Regions from separate parts of the Rhizobium sp. ZW T2_16 genome, predicted to be linked through region 2. Evidence: riboswitches for the same ligand, from Rfam matches in the RefSeq annotation. Region 2 holds a riboswitch; each other region holds the start of a gene.
What was found. Region 2 has a riboswitch for cobalamin ahead of ACI3K0_RS06245 (aromatic ring-hydroxylating dioxygenase subunit alpha). Riboswitches for the same ligand answer to the same signal wherever they lie in the genome.
Positions count from the first base shown of each region.

Region 1: linked by a shared signal. The riboswitch ahead of ACI3K0_RS08590 (energy-coupling factor ABC transporter permease) and the one ahead of ACI3K0_RS06245 (aromatic ring-hydroxylating dioxygenase subunit alpha) in region 2 are both predicted to bind cobalamin.
Region 3: linked by a shared signal. The riboswitch ahead of ACI3K0_RS19740 (CbtB-domain containing protein) and the one ahead of ACI3K0_RS06245 (aromatic ring-hydroxylating dioxygenase subunit alpha) in region 2 are both predicted to bind cobalamin.

Region 1 is NZ_JBJDRG010000002.1:613,169-617,811, forward strand. It holds gene alr (alanine racemase) at 1-245, opposite strand, end outside; gene ACI3K0_RS08585 (ClbS/DfsB family four-helix bundle protein) at 480-992, shown strand; cobalamin riboswitch at 1,091-1,286, shown strand; gene ACI3K0_RS08590 (energy-coupling factor ABC transporter permease) at 1,320-1,997, shown strand; gene ACI3K0_RS08595 (replicative DNA helicase) at 2,050-3,552, opposite strand; gene rplI (50S ribosomal protein L9) at 3,861-4,436, opposite strand; gene ACI3K0_RS08605 (DUF2232 domain-containing protein) at 4,458-4,643, opposite strand, start outside.
Region 2 is NZ_JBJDRG010000002.1:152,761-157,403, reverse strand. It holds gene ACI3K0_RS06260 (BA14K family protein) at 11-496, opposite strand; gene ACI3K0_RS06255 (helix-turn-helix domain-containing protein) at 592-960, opposite strand; gene ACI3K0_RS06250 (NmrA/HSCARG family protein) at 1,096-1,995, shown strand; gene ACI3K0_RS06245 (aromatic ring-hydroxylating dioxygenase subunit alpha) at 2,046-3,290, opposite strand; cobalamin riboswitch at 3,381-3,613, opposite strand; gene ACI3K0_RS06240 (DUF6656 family protein) at 3,813-4,373, shown strand; gene ACI3K0_RS06235 (L-threonylcarbamoyladenylate synthase) at 4,405-4,643, shown strand, end outside.
Region 3 is NZ_JBJDRG010000008.1:162,172-166,814, forward strand. It holds gene cobN (cobaltochelatase subunit CobN) at 1-596, opposite strand, end outside; gene cobW (cobalamin biosynthesis protein CobW) at 619-1,668, opposite strand; gene ACI3K0_RS19735 (DUF1636 domain-containing protein) at 1,665-2,093, opposite strand; cobalamin riboswitch at 2,197-2,424, opposite strand; cobalamin riboswitch at 2,484-2,713, shown strand; gene ACI3K0_RS19740 (CbtB-domain containing protein) at 2,751-2,927, shown strand; gene ACI3K0_RS19745 (CbtA family protein) at 2,941-3,714, shown strand; gene cobO (cob(I)yrinic acid a,c-diamide adenosyltransferase) at 3,711-4,325, shown strand; gene ACI3K0_RS19755 (cobyric acid synthase) at 4,329-4,643, shown strand, end outside.

The DNA.
Region 1 (4,643 bases), 460 kb from region 2:
TCCTGCACCGCGGCAACGAAGAAATCCCGTGCGCCGGCTTCATAGAGCGCGGTACCGCAATCCTCAAGCCCGAGACCATAGGCATCCGCCTTGACGACTGCGGCGGTTGAAGCCTTTCCACAGCGGCGCGCCATTTCCTTCCAGTTGTCGACAAGTGCGCCGAGATCGACCGTCAATCTCACGGGCGCGATATCGAAATCATCCGGATAGGTTTCGTCGCTGTCAAAATCGGTCTGTTCTGTCATGGCGGTCTCAATTGAATATGCTTTTGAAAGGCGGAGTGGCCGATCCTAACCTTTTTGCCGGCTGGAAAAAGGCCGCGGGTGAAGAATAAGGTTCTCCGTACAGGCTTTTGACACCACAATAATAGTGCAGCAATCCTAGGGTCGGTGTCCGGCTGCGACAGCCGGACGGCTTCATATCCTGTGGACAGAAGCGTAGCTTAGATGCTGTATTCGAACAGCATCTGAAGGCGCTCCATGGCTGTACCCGGTTCCAGGCAGGAACTTCTTGCGGCGATCTCCACGACCTTCAACAGGCTTTGGGACGATCTTGCCAGCGTTCCGAAGGTCCGGGCGAGAGAGGCATCCATGCAGGGCCACATGGCAGGCTCGATGATGAGCCCGGCGGATCTCGTCGCATACCTCATCGGCTGGAACGAACTGGTGCTGAAATGGCTCGATCGGGATGACCGGGGTGAAGCGGTCGATTTTCCGGAGATGGGGTTCAAGTGGAACGAACTGGGGCCGCTTGCCCAAAAATTCTATGCAGACCATGACGCACTGGACTGGCCCGAGCGGTTGGAACGACTGAGGACGGTGAAAGAGCAACTGGTCTCGACAATCAGCAACCGGTCAGATGACGAGCTTTACGGCAAAGGCTGGTACGGCAAGTGGACCAAGGGGCGCATGATCCAGTTCAACACCGCGTCGCCCTATGCCAATGCAAGAGCGCGCATTCGCAAATGGCTGAAGGCCCAGGAGTGCGCGTAGCAACGCCGATGACCCATTCTTGCTGCATGCGACCCTATGACAGCGGTAGATTGGTGCGATTTCGGCTGCGGTTGTTTGCTGCCTCTGCGGGAAATTGCTACCCCATTCCCGCACATGGTGCGGCCGACATCCGTTGACCGCATGGGAACAAGGGCAGCATCTGTTGAACCCGACCGCCCCCGCGACTGTGAGCGGCGAGCTTTGCGAAACACCACTGTGGCCTCGCGCCATGGGAAGGTTCGACAAGGCATCGACCCGCGAGTCAGGAGACCGACCGTGTGTATCTTATCAATCAACGACCGTCGGGTGTGACGGACAGGAGCACATATGCATATCGAACCGGGCCTCGTAGACGGGGCCAAAATCATTCTGAGCTACGCCACTGCAGCAGGGGCGGGACTTTTCACGTTGAAGTTGGCGCGAGACACGATCCGGCAACAGGGTCTCGCATCATTGGCCGCGCGTACGGCCATCACCGCTGTAGCAGTCTTTTCCTTCTTCGAACTTCTGCCGCATTATGCGGTCGGCGTGTCCGAGGTGCATTTCATTCTCGGATCGACATTGTTCCTGCTGTTCGGCGCAGCACCGGCGGCAATCGGGCTGGCGCTTGGTCTGGCGATACAGGGACTGTTCTTTGCGCCGGCCGACCTGCCGCAGTTTGGAATGAACGTCACGACGCTGCTGGTGCCGTTGTTTGCGGTGAAAGCGCTGGCGGATCGTATCATTTCGCCAGGCACGGCCTATGTCGATCTCACCTATAGGCAGGCGCTCCAGCTATCGACCGCCTATCAGGCCGGTGTCGTCGCCTGGGTGGCTTTCTGGGCCTTTTATGGTGCCGGTTTCGCAAGCGAAAATCTTGTGGCGATCGGCACGTTCGGTATTGCCTATATGTCGATCGTGCTGATCGAGCCGCTGGCGGACCTGGCCGTACTTGCCATCGCCAAGACCCTGAATGCTCTGAACGGTTCAGGCTTCGTTACGCGACGGCTTTACAACGCGGCCTGAGTTAGCCCGCGACTCTCAGCCTCGCCGGTGTACTGCCGGCGAGGCTGTTCGATCACGGTTCTTCGTATTGCGTGAAGCTCGGCTCGGCGAGGTCCGCAAAGCGCGTGAATTCGGACTGGAAGGCGAGCTTGACCGTGCCAGTCGGTCCGTGACGCTGCTTGGCGATGATGACGTCGGCCGTACCCTTGACGCGCTCCATATGTGCTTCCCATTCCGGGTATTTCGGATCGGCCAAGTCGCGGGGCTCCATGTTCTTTACATAATATTCCTCACGGAACACGAAGAGCACGACGTCGGCATCCTGCTCGATCGAGCCTGATTCGCGAAGGTCGGAAAGCTGCGGGCGTTTGTCTTCACGGCTTTCGACACCGCGCGATAGCTGTGACAGCGCGATGATCGGCACGTTGAGTTCCTTGCCGAGCGCCTTCAGACCCGTGGTGATCTGGGTGATTTCCTGCACGCGGTTTTCACCCGACTTGCCCGAACCGGTCATCAGCTGGATATAGTCGACCACCAGGCAATCGAGGCCGCGCTGGCGCTTCAGGCGGCGGGCGCGCGCCGATAGCTGGGCGATCGAGATACCACCGGTCTGGTCGATAAACAGCGGCACCTTCTGCATCATTTGGCTACAGGCGACCAGCTTTTCGAAATCGGCCTCGGTAATGTCACCGCGACGGATCTTTGACGACGAAACTTCCGTCTGCTCGGAGATGATACGGGTGGCCAGCTGTTCGGACGACATTTCGAGCGAGTAAAAGCCGACGACGCCGCCATTCTTGGCCTTGAACGAGCCATCGGGGGCGATTTCCTGCTCGTAAGCCGCGGCGATGTTGTAGGCGATATTGGTGGCAAGCGAGGTCTTGCCCATACCGGGGCGTCCTGCGAGCACGATCAAGTCGGAGCGCTGCAAGCCGCCCATCTTGCCGTCGAGCGACATGATGCCGGTTGAGATACCAGAGAGCTGGCCGTCACGCTCGAAAGCCTGGCCCGCCATGTCGATGGCGATCGCAACAGCATCGTTGAACGACTGGAAGCCGCCGTCGTAACGGCCGGTTTCCGCCAGTTCGAAAAGGCGGCGTTCGGTATCCTCGATCTGGCTTTGCGGCGGCATGTCGAGCGGCGCATCATAGGCGATGTTGACGACATCTTCGCCAATGGTGATCAGCGCCCGGCGAAGCGCCAGGTCGTAGATCGCCCGACCGTAGTCTTCCGCATTGATGATAGAGACGGCATCGGCGGCAAGACGTGCGAGATACTGCGCAACAGTCAGGTCACCCACCTTGTCATCGGCCGGAAGAAAGGTCTTCAGCGTGATCGGGTTGGCAGTCTTGCCCATGCGGATGATGTCGCCGGCAACCTCGTAAATCTTGCGATGCAGCGGTTCGTAGAGATGCGGCGGCTTCAAGAAATCCGAGACGCGGTAATAGGCGTCGTTGTTGACCAGGATCGCGCCGAGCAGCGCCTGTTCCGCCTCGATATTGTTCGGCGCCTCGCGATAGTGCGGCGCTGCATCCTTGTTGCTGAGCGACCCCATGTTGCGCGGAACTTCGTTCATGATCTTCTACCCGTCCTGTCCGTTCAAGGCCTCGGTTCTAGTGATAACTGGACCGCACCGAAACCGTGCATTTTGCCTTCGGATGTTACCCACAGATATCCACAGCGGGCGTCATTTACGCGAAACAAAAAACGTAATGAAGCGACAAATCCGGTTGACTGTGCCTCATTCGGGCCGACGTCGCAGGAGTGGTGCGAACAGGCCGCGACTCACCGGAGCAAACGCTATCTTACCCGCAAAAAGAGACAAAAAAACGCCCGGCCTTCGTGAGGCCGGGCGCTGTCGCAGACGAATCTGCGAGAGGTCTATTATTCTTCGTCGCCGTCGCGGTCAGCTTCCGGATCGAAGAAGTCTTCCGGGCGCAGTGCGTCTTCGTCAACGCCGTAGATGGCGTCAGCGGAGGTGAGGCTTTCGCCCTGTGCCTGACGTTCTGCTTCTTCGGCCGAACGGGCAACGTTGACCGAGATCTGGATCTCGACTTCCGAATGCAGGTGGAGCGTTACTTCGTGCAGGCCGATTGCCTTGATCGGGTGGTTCAGGTCGACCTGGTTGCGGCCGACGTTAAAGCCTTCTGCAGCCAGTGCGTCCATCACGTCGCGAGCAGCAACAGAACCGTAGAGCTGACCGGTTTCGCCAGCCGAACGAACGATGACGAAGGTCTTGCCGGCGAGTGCGTCGGCAACCGTCTGGGCTTCGCCCTTGCGCTCGAGGTTACGAGCTTCGAGCGTTGCGCGCTCGTTTTCGAAGCGCTTCTTGTTGGCTTCGTTGGAGCGAAGTGCCTTGCCCTGCGGCAGCAGGAAGTTACGAGCGTAACCATCGCGAACCTTTACGGTTTCGCCCATCTGGCCGAGCTTCGGTACGCGTTCAAGCAGGATGACTTGCATGTTGGAGTTCCTTTCTAGTTCTCAATTGTCTGGATTGGTTGTGTTCTGATCCGTGCTGCCCTTTGCCGGCGTCAGCGCGATGGTCCGGCGGGTGTCCGTGAGACCGAGAGCGAGGATCGCGAAGGCAGGAATGACGAGCATGGAGGAGAGGTATGCGAGCACGAGGACCGGCAGGCGCCAGTCCTTGCCCTGACTGCGGAAATGGAT
Region 2 (4,643 bases):
TGATATCCGCTTACCTGTAAGGCGAAACGCAAGAGCGGCGGACGCCGGCGCTGGCGACATAGGTATTATCCGAAGCTCGATAAGTCCGGTAGCGATTGGCGCACCACTGATAATGGCTGCCCCCCGAAGCACGCGGCTGGTTGGCGATGGCGCCGCCGATAATCGCAGCGGCACCGAATGCTGCCAGCGGGAACCAGTAACCGTTGTGATAGCGATATCCTTGGCGGCGCTCGCGATATCCGCGATGGCCGTTGTAATATCCTTCCCGATAGGCGCGTCGATCATGGCGGTAGTGGCGGCGATCGCGATCATGGCGATAATAGCGGCGGTCACGATCGTCGCGACGGTATTGGACCTCGGTCGCCTGGCTGGCGGAGGCCTGCACCGCCATCGGTGCCACCGGCATCACAGGTGCGGCCGAAACCGGAACAAAACTCGTAGCAAGAACGGCCGCTGCCGTTAAGGCGGTGGCAATGCGCATGCGGAATGCGTTCATGGGAATGTTTCCTCGACATATAATCAGCGATTTAGAACGTGATACATACCAATTTGTTCCACGCCATATTCCCTGGCAGAGGAATGCCAGATGCCCTATTCGCCGGCTTCGTCGAAAACGCGCCGGTTTTCCTCGATGCGGGAGAAGTTGTCCCTGATCCAGAAATTCAGCGCCTGAAGAGACGCCAGTATGCCGGCTCCCAATTCGGTCAGCTCGTATTCGACGCGCGGCGGCACCTCGGGAAAATAGTGTCGCCTGACGAAACCGTCGCGTTCCAGGCCGCGTAGCGTCAGTGTCAGCATGCGCTGCGTGATGCCGTCGATTTCCCTTTTCAGATGCGAAAAACGGAGCCTTCGACCCTCTGCCAGCGAGAGGCGCCAGATGACCTGAACCGTCCACTTGTCACCCAGACGCCCGCATACTCCGTTAGCAGGTTGCGGCAGGAAAGCCTGATCGCGCGTCAACTGCCTTTCGGTTTTGCTCCGACCTGAATTGTCCAAGAGTATCACCCGTGTGCCCGAGGCTGAAAATAGTGCCGTCTTCCGGCTGTGTTTCAACAGTATATATGGAGACCCCGTGTTCACCACGAGGGTTCTCAGATGAAAGAAGACAAGCGTCCAATCCTGGTATTCGGCGCCACCGGCCGGCAGGGTGGAGCGGTCGCCGAAGCGCTTTTGAAGGCAAGATGGCCCGTTCGCGCGATTGTGCGAGACATTGCGGCCCCCAAATCCGTCGCCCTTCGTCAGGCGGGTGCCGAACTGGTTGAAGGATCATTTGCCGATCTCGATACATTTCGCGCCGGGATGGACAGTGCCCATGGCGTGTTCAGCGTCTTACCGGCCAACCTGTCAGAGACCGAAGAGGTACGGATAGGGTGCGGGATCGCCGATCTTGCGGCCGAAAGCGGCGTCGCACATCTCGTCTATTCCTCGGGCGCCAGTTCCGGCGACACACCGACCGGGATCGCCCGTTTCGACGCCAAGCCGCGGATCGAGGCGCATATCCGTTGGCTGCCGGTCACCGCAACCATAATCAGACCGATGATATTCATGGATATGCTGATCAACCCGGCATTCGGCCTTTCAGAAGGCCGGTACACATTCTTCCTCAGGCCGGACCAGTCGATGCAACTGATTGCCGTGGAAGACATCGGGAAATTCGTCGCCGCGATCTTTGCCGATGGCATACGGTTCAGCGGACGGACGATTAAGATCGCGAGCGATACGGTTACAGGGCGCCAGCTGGGGGAAATCTTCAGCGAAGCCGCCGGTCGTCCGGTCATCTATTCCCGCTTTGCCGATGAAGTCCTTGCCGCCAATAGCGATCTTGGTCAGCTTGCGGCGATCCTGGATAACGGCCCGCTGGCGGATCACGTGGACCTTGCTGCGATGCGCGAGATCAATCCCGAGATCATTTCCTTTCGGGCCTGGCTTGCGACCCAAAGACACCAAGCCTTCGACGCCTTAATCGGGAGTGATCGTACGTCCCACTCAGCGTAAAAACAGGCTCCTCCGCAAACTGACGGCACATTGCGGAGGAGCGCTCAGTATCACGCCACCGCGTAAAGCGTGCTGTCCTTGCCCTGCAGGCGATCGATCATGAAGTTCGAATACCACTCAACGAACTGCATCACACCACCTTCATGCGCCTCGGAATAAGGGCCGGGTTCATAGGCGGGAGAGCGGATGCCGAAGGCGTTTTCCTCGACGATCTGCCTGTCCTGGTCGTTGGTCATGTTCCAGACATGGGTCAGCTGCTCGACATCGTAATCGACGCCTTCCACCGCATCCTTGTGGACCAGCCATGTGGTGGTGACCGCCGTCTCTTCCGGCCCGATGGGGATGACTCGGAAAGAGATCGCGTGGTCGACCAGCATATGGTTCCAGGTGGTCGGGTAATGGAACAGAAGCATCGTGCCGATATGGGAAATCGTCACGTCGTCGGAGAGCGACCGTTGAACTGCGGGACGGCCGTTCATCGTGTAGCTTTCGGCATCCTCGATCAGCGGCATGCGCGCCACGCGGAACTGGCCGTCCGGCGACATGTTGAACGTGCTCGGCAGGCCGGCCGCTTCACAGCGGCTCCAGTGTTCGGAAATGAACGGATCGTCGCCGGCGCCCTGCACACCGGTCGCAGTCGGCGCTTCCGGGTAGGTGCGGCAGAGTTCCGGATGGTTACCGGCGCAGTGATAACACTCGCGATTGTTTTCCCAGACGAGCTTCCAGTTGCCCTTTTCGATGATCGTGTTCTGGGCAGCAACCTTCGTTTCGGGCAGGCGATGCGGCGCCATGTAAGGCTCGACCGTTGCGCGAACCGGAGCAAAATCCGGGGCTTCCTTTGCGAGGCAGATAAAGATGTAGCCAGCAACCACCTGGCAGTGGACGGGTTTCAATCCAAACTGCTTCTTGTCGAAATTCTCGCCCATATGACGGGCCGACATCAGCGAGCCGTCATGCTGGTAGGTCCACTGGTGATAGGGACAGACGAGGCGGGTCGCAGAACCCGTTTCCTTGGTGCAGACGCGGTGGCCGCGATGGCGGCAGGTATTGTGATAGGCGCGGATATCGCCCTCGCGCGTGCGGATGACGAGAACCGGATAGTCGCCAACCTGCAGGGTAAAATACATGCCCGCCTTGTTGATCTGGCAATCGTGGCCGGCAAACAGCCAGTCGCGATACCAGATCATCTCGAGATCGAGCTTGTAATAATCGGGATCGATATAAAAGGGCTGTTCCAGGCTGAAACCTTCGCGGCGGTTCTTCAGCTGCCGCAGAACCTGATTGTGAATGTCCATATGCTTCCTCGCAATACAAGCAAGCTTCAGGGCATGGACAAGCCGGCAACAATCAATGCAGCCAATTCCCGTCCCGTGCGCCCTCCGCGACCGGTGTCATCAAGCTCAGGCTGGTTTCCGGGCTGAGGAGTTGTCCCAAAAGGACTGCATGGCACCTTCCCGGTCGGCCGTTCGGCTCTGTCCCAGTGGCCGGGGTCGCCCCCTACCATGCCTTCAACTCCACCACCGTTGCGGGGGCAGCGCCGGATAGATCTCTGCGACCCGCCGGCTTCCCAATTCTCCGCCTCCCCTAGCGAGGCGGCACCTTGAGCTTTGTCATATTTAAGCGGGACGCCGGCCTGTCGCATAGACGACATTGCGACATCGGCCACTGCATTGGCGACGATCGCGCAATAGCATCCGATTGCGGGAGAAACCGACTGTTAAGGTCTTGCTAATAGTGTTCTTGAAAATTCATTGGGAAGAGCCGCCACCATGCCAGGACAGCTCCGTTATTACGAAGTCAACAGGCCCAGGCCCTTGATGATGCCGCCAAGCAGCGGCAATGCCCATACGGAATTCCTGCGAACCGGCAGAATTCCACGCTCCCGCCCTGTCTGGGTTCCCGACGAACGTCGCTATCTCACCCATGACGAAGTGGCTGAAAAGACAGGCAAGAAGCTCGAAACGGCCGGCGAAACCACGCATAAGCGGCTGAACAGCTTTCACCGGTCTATCCACCTGCCGAAGATCATCTTTCACCGCACGTTGGAGGGTAGCCCGCATCTGGGCTATTGCCATGTGACCGCAGCACGTACCTTCTTTTCGCAGGATGCGATGGTCAGCTGGTCATTCTACATCGCCAACTTCTCTTCCGAGATCGGCGGCGACGAGGTGTTTTTCGCCCGAATCAATCCACGGAATTCCCGCATGTATTTCGCCGTCGCGGTGGAAGGCGAAGCAGGCGAACAGGCGCGGATCGACCGGACATGGCGCAAGAACGGGCTTCTGTTCCAGACCAACAGCCCGCGCGAGGCGATGCGCAACGTTCTGATGCTCGGCGCGCCCAGTGCCGCAGTGCGCGAAATCATCAAAAGGCTTTAAAGCACGGGCACTCCGCTGTATTGACAGCGGCATGACAGCCGAAATCATAAACATCACCCATGAGCCCCAGCGCGCCATCAGCGAGGCAAGCCGCGTGCTCAATGACGGTTTTCCCGTCGCCATTCCGACCGAAACGGTCTACGGCCTTGCCGCGGATGCGACGCGCGCCGATGCGATCTCGCACATCTACGAGACCAAGGGGCGTCCGCAGTTCAATCCGCTCATCTGCCATGTCTGCGATATCGAGATGGCCGAGCGGTACGCGGTGTT
Region 3 (4,643 bases), on a different contig from region 2:
GAGGCGGCGGCTAGCCGCTCGTCGCGCATGCTGCATTCGCCGGGCAGCATGGCGAGCGCGATCTTTCGGCGTTTCGCCAGCCGCGACAATTCCTCGACGCCATATGGCCAGCGGTCGTAACCGCCGAGAATGCGCACGAGGATGACCTTTGCATGGGCCGCCGTCTTTTCCAGCCACAGATCGGCGGACATCGGGTGGCGCAGGTCGGAGAGGTTGGTGAGGGCGAGCGACGGGCTGTTGGTGTTGCCCGAGGCTTTACCCCCCTCTGCCCTGCCGGGCATCTCCCCCACAGGGGGGGAGATCGACTCGCGGCGAGGTTCCGCCCTATTCAATTGTTGAGGATTTAGCGGTGTTGCTACATCTTGCTGATCTCCCCCCTTCTGGGGGAGATGGCTGGCAGGCCAGAGGAGGGTATCAAGGCCACGAGCCTCGGCCGTATTCCACGCGCCACGGTCAACTGCCTCCCAAGCCGCCGCAATGCCGTTCAGATCGCTGCCGGAAAAGGACAGCACCACCACATCGGCCGGTGACTGGTTGAGGTCTACCGGTTCGATAAGGTCGTCGAGCGACGACGATGTGGTGGCGAGTATGTGCATCCTTTTCCTCGGCCGGTGGCTCTTATGCCGCCAGCATTTTTTCGATCGCGGCGCGGTCGATGCCTTTTTCGCCGATCACGACGAGGCGGCTCTGGCGGTTTTCGCCAGGTGCCCAGGCGCGGTCGAAATAGTGGTTCACGCGCGATCCTACCGCCTGAACCTGCAGGCGCATCGGCTTGTTCGCGACGTCGACAAAGCCCTTTATGCGCAGCACGTTTTCCGCTTCCGCGGTCGCCGAAATACGGGCAGCCAGCGCTTCGGGGTCGGTTACCGAGGCCAGATCGATAACGAAACTGTCGAAATCGTCGTGGTCGTGGTCGAGTTCGTCGTCATGATGGGTCTTGCGGTTCTCGATATCGTCCTCGACGGCAAGGCCAAGGCCGATCAGAACGCTGGGATCAACCGCACCATTTGCAGCCGGTACGATTCTCACGGCACGCGGCAGATGCGCCTGAACTCGGCCTTTGGCGGCTGCAAGCGAAGCCTGATCGAGAAGGTCGGTCTTGGTCAGCACGATCATGTCGGCACAGGCGACCTGGTCCTCGAACACTTCTTCGACCGGATCGTCATGATCGATCGAGCTATCGGTCTGGCGCTGGGCTTCGAGCGCATCGTGGTCATCGGCAACACGGCCTTCGGCCAGTGCTACACCATCAACGACCGCAATCACGGCATCTACTGTCACACGCGCCTTCACGGCCGGCCACTGAAACGCCTGTACGAGCGGCTTCGGCAGGGCAAGACCGGAAGTCTCGATCAGGATATGGTCAACGCGCGGCTCGCGGGCGAGAATCTGGTCGATCGCCGGCACGAAATCGTCTGCCACCGTGCAGCAGATGCAGCCATTGGCCAGTTCGATGATGTTGTCGTCCGGGCAGCTCTCGATGCCGCAGCCTTTCAGCACCTCGCCATCGATGCCGACATCGCCGAATTCGTTGACGATGATCGCCAGCCGCTTGCCGTCCAGCTTTTCGATCAGGTTGCGGATCAGCGTGGTCTTGCCGGCGCCGAGAAAGCCGGTAACGACGGTGCAGGGAACCTTATCGAACTTAGGGGCGAAGTTTTCGCTCATGAAGGCATGTCCTCGTGGTGATGAAAGGGTGGGATACGGGCCGTCATGCCTTTTCCACGAAGGCACATCGGGCGGCCGCGAAGGGGCAGGAAACCGCGCTCGTCTTCGGCCAGCATCATCGCGCCGGTGACGATGTCGTCGGCATCTTCGGTGGAGAGGTGGCCAAAGACATAGGACCAGCCGGAACGGTGGTTGAAGGCCGCACTCGGGCTCTTATCGCAATTGGCAAGGCAGGTGACCGGCTTGACGGTAAGCGGCTTGCCCTTAGCTGCCAGTTTCAGCGCTTCGATCAGGTCGATACCGGGGCGGGCCTCGCTGTCCGTCGCCTCGCGGCAATTGGTGCAGACGAAGATCGTCACGTCGACGTTGCCGGCATTGCCGCCGACGGTCGTTCCGGTTTCGTCTTTTCGCGCATCATCTGTCATCAGGCCGCACTACCGCCGGGTTACTCAAGTCGGGGTGCGGAACAGGAAAGCCAAGCCATCCTGCAGCGATGATTGAAGCCTTTGCCGGAGCACCCCGCCCGGAAAAGCACGATTTTCAAACGGCAGGTCTCCTGGCTCGCGGGTCGTCACCATCCGCCTGCCTTCCCAGAAGGGTCCATGGCCGGACCTCTCCAGTGGCGTCTCTGGCGTGATGGCTCGCCGCACACAGTTGCGGGGGCAGCCGCGGCATTGGACCGTTTTATCGGTCCGCACCGCATTCTCTCTTAGCCCCTGCCGTTGCCGGCAAGGGACCGTCGTGGCGCTCAAGTAAGCGTTCCGCGGTCAAACTGTCAATGTCGCAAAGGCGATTGCCGATAGAACCGAATTGACTATAGTGGATCTGTCTTTGGTGCCCGGAAGGGTTACTCAAGGGAATGCGGTGCGACGATCTTTCGTCAAACCCGCGGCTGCCCCCGCAACTGTAAGCGGAAAGCCTTTGCCCAAAACGGCCATCCGGTCGTCAAGCCACTGGAGCAATCCCTTTACGGATTGAACTGGGAAGGCGGGTGAAGGCGCCCGATCCGCGAGCCAGGAGACCTGCCAGAGACATTCGGCAATGGTAACAGCCCTCGGGTGGAGGGCAGAAAGACGAAGTCCATGGTTACGAATTCTGCTGCAGCCGCAGCCAGCGTTTCCGCATCAAAAATCATTCCTCTTAGCATGTCGGCCCTTCTTGGCCTGTTCATGGTCGGTTTCGTCGGCTTCTCGCATCTGGAAGTCGTACATAACGCCGCTCACGATACGCGCCATTCGCTGGCCTTCCCCTGCCACTAAGAGGAATTTCAAAATGTCGTTGTTTCGTAACATCGTCCTCGCGGCGGTGGTCGCCGGGTTATTGTCCGGCCTGCTGATGACCGTGATGCAGAGTTTTTCCACCGTGCCGCTGATCCTGCAGGCGGAAACTTTTGAAAATGCCGGCGGCGAAGAGGCCGGACACAGCCATTCGCATGACGCAGCGCCTGCCATCGGTGCGGCCCAACCAGCTGCCGCAGATCACCATCATGACGAAGAAGCCTGGGCGCCTGCCGATGGTTTCGAGCGTTTCATCTATACCGCTTCGGCCGATGTGCTCGCCGCCATCGGTTTTGCGCTCGTCGCGATCGCACTTGCCGAAGCGCTCGGCGGCTTTGGCGGCTGGCGAGGTGGTTTGATGTTCGGCATTGCCGGCTTCCTCACCGTCAGCCTTGCGCCGGGTCTCGGCCTGCCACCGGAACTTCCGGGCATGCCTGCCGCCGAACTCGGTCCGCGTCAGCTCTGGTGGGTCTCGACCGCTATCTGCACCGCTGCCGGCCTCGGTCTTCTTGCCTATACCCGTTCCGCCTTGCTGTCGGCTCTGGCGATCGTACTTCTGGTTGCTCCGCATCTGGCAGGTGCGCCGCTCCCGCCAAGCCATGAAACTGCTGTGCCGATCGAACTGCACGCCCGTTTCGTCAATGCCGTTTATGCCACCAATCTGATTTTCTGGGCGGTTCTCGGTGTTGCCGCTGCTGTGCTAAGGCAGACGTTTCGTAGCGGAGAACATGTGTCTCTCAAAACCGAAAGGGAGCTTGCAGCGCGTTGAAAAATATCGATGAAACCGCCGAGGAGCGTCATCGCGCCAAGATGGCGAACCGCAAGGCGGTTCAGGATGCCGAAGTCGCCGAGAAGACCCTGGAAAAGGGTCTTCTCATCGTCCATACCGGTCCCGGCAAGGGCAAGTCGACGGCGGCCTTCGGGCTTGCGCTACGCATGCTCGGCAACAACCGTCGTGTCGGTATCGTGCAGTTCATCAAGGGCGCATGGTCGACCGGCGAACAGCCGGCGCTTGCCGTGTTCGGCGATCGCGTCGTCTGGCATACGATGGGCGAGGGGTTCACCTGGGAAACCCAGGACCTCAAACGCGATATCGCGGCCGCGAACAAGGCCTGGGAGAAGGCACTCGAGCTGATGGCGGACGAGACGATCGGGCTGGTCATCCTCGATGAACTCAATATCGCACTTCGCTACGACTATCTTGATCTGGAAAAGGTCGTCGCCGCCTTCCAGGCCAGACGCCCTGACCTGCATGTTGTCGTCACCGGCCGCAACGCGAAACCGGCCTTGATAGAGGCGGCCGATCTGGTGACAGAGATGTCTCTGGTCAAGCATCACTTCAAGGCGGGTGTCAAAGCCCAGGCCGGCATCGAGTTCTAGATCATGGTCGCTCGCTCGCTGATGTTCCAGGGAACGGGCTCCGACGTGGGCAAATCGCTGGTCGTGGCCGGCCTTGCCCGCGCCTTTACGCTGCGTGGCCTGAGCGTCGCGCCGTTCAAGCCGCAGAACATGTCGAACAATGCGGCCGTCACCGCCGATGGCGGCGAGATCGGCCGGGCGCAGGCGCTGCAGGCGCGCGCGGCCGGCATGCCGCTCAGCGTGCATATGAACCCGGTGCTTCTGAAACCGCAGAGCGAGATCGGCTCCCAGGTCGTGGTGCAGGGGTGCGTCGAAGGCAATGCCAAGGCATCCGAATAT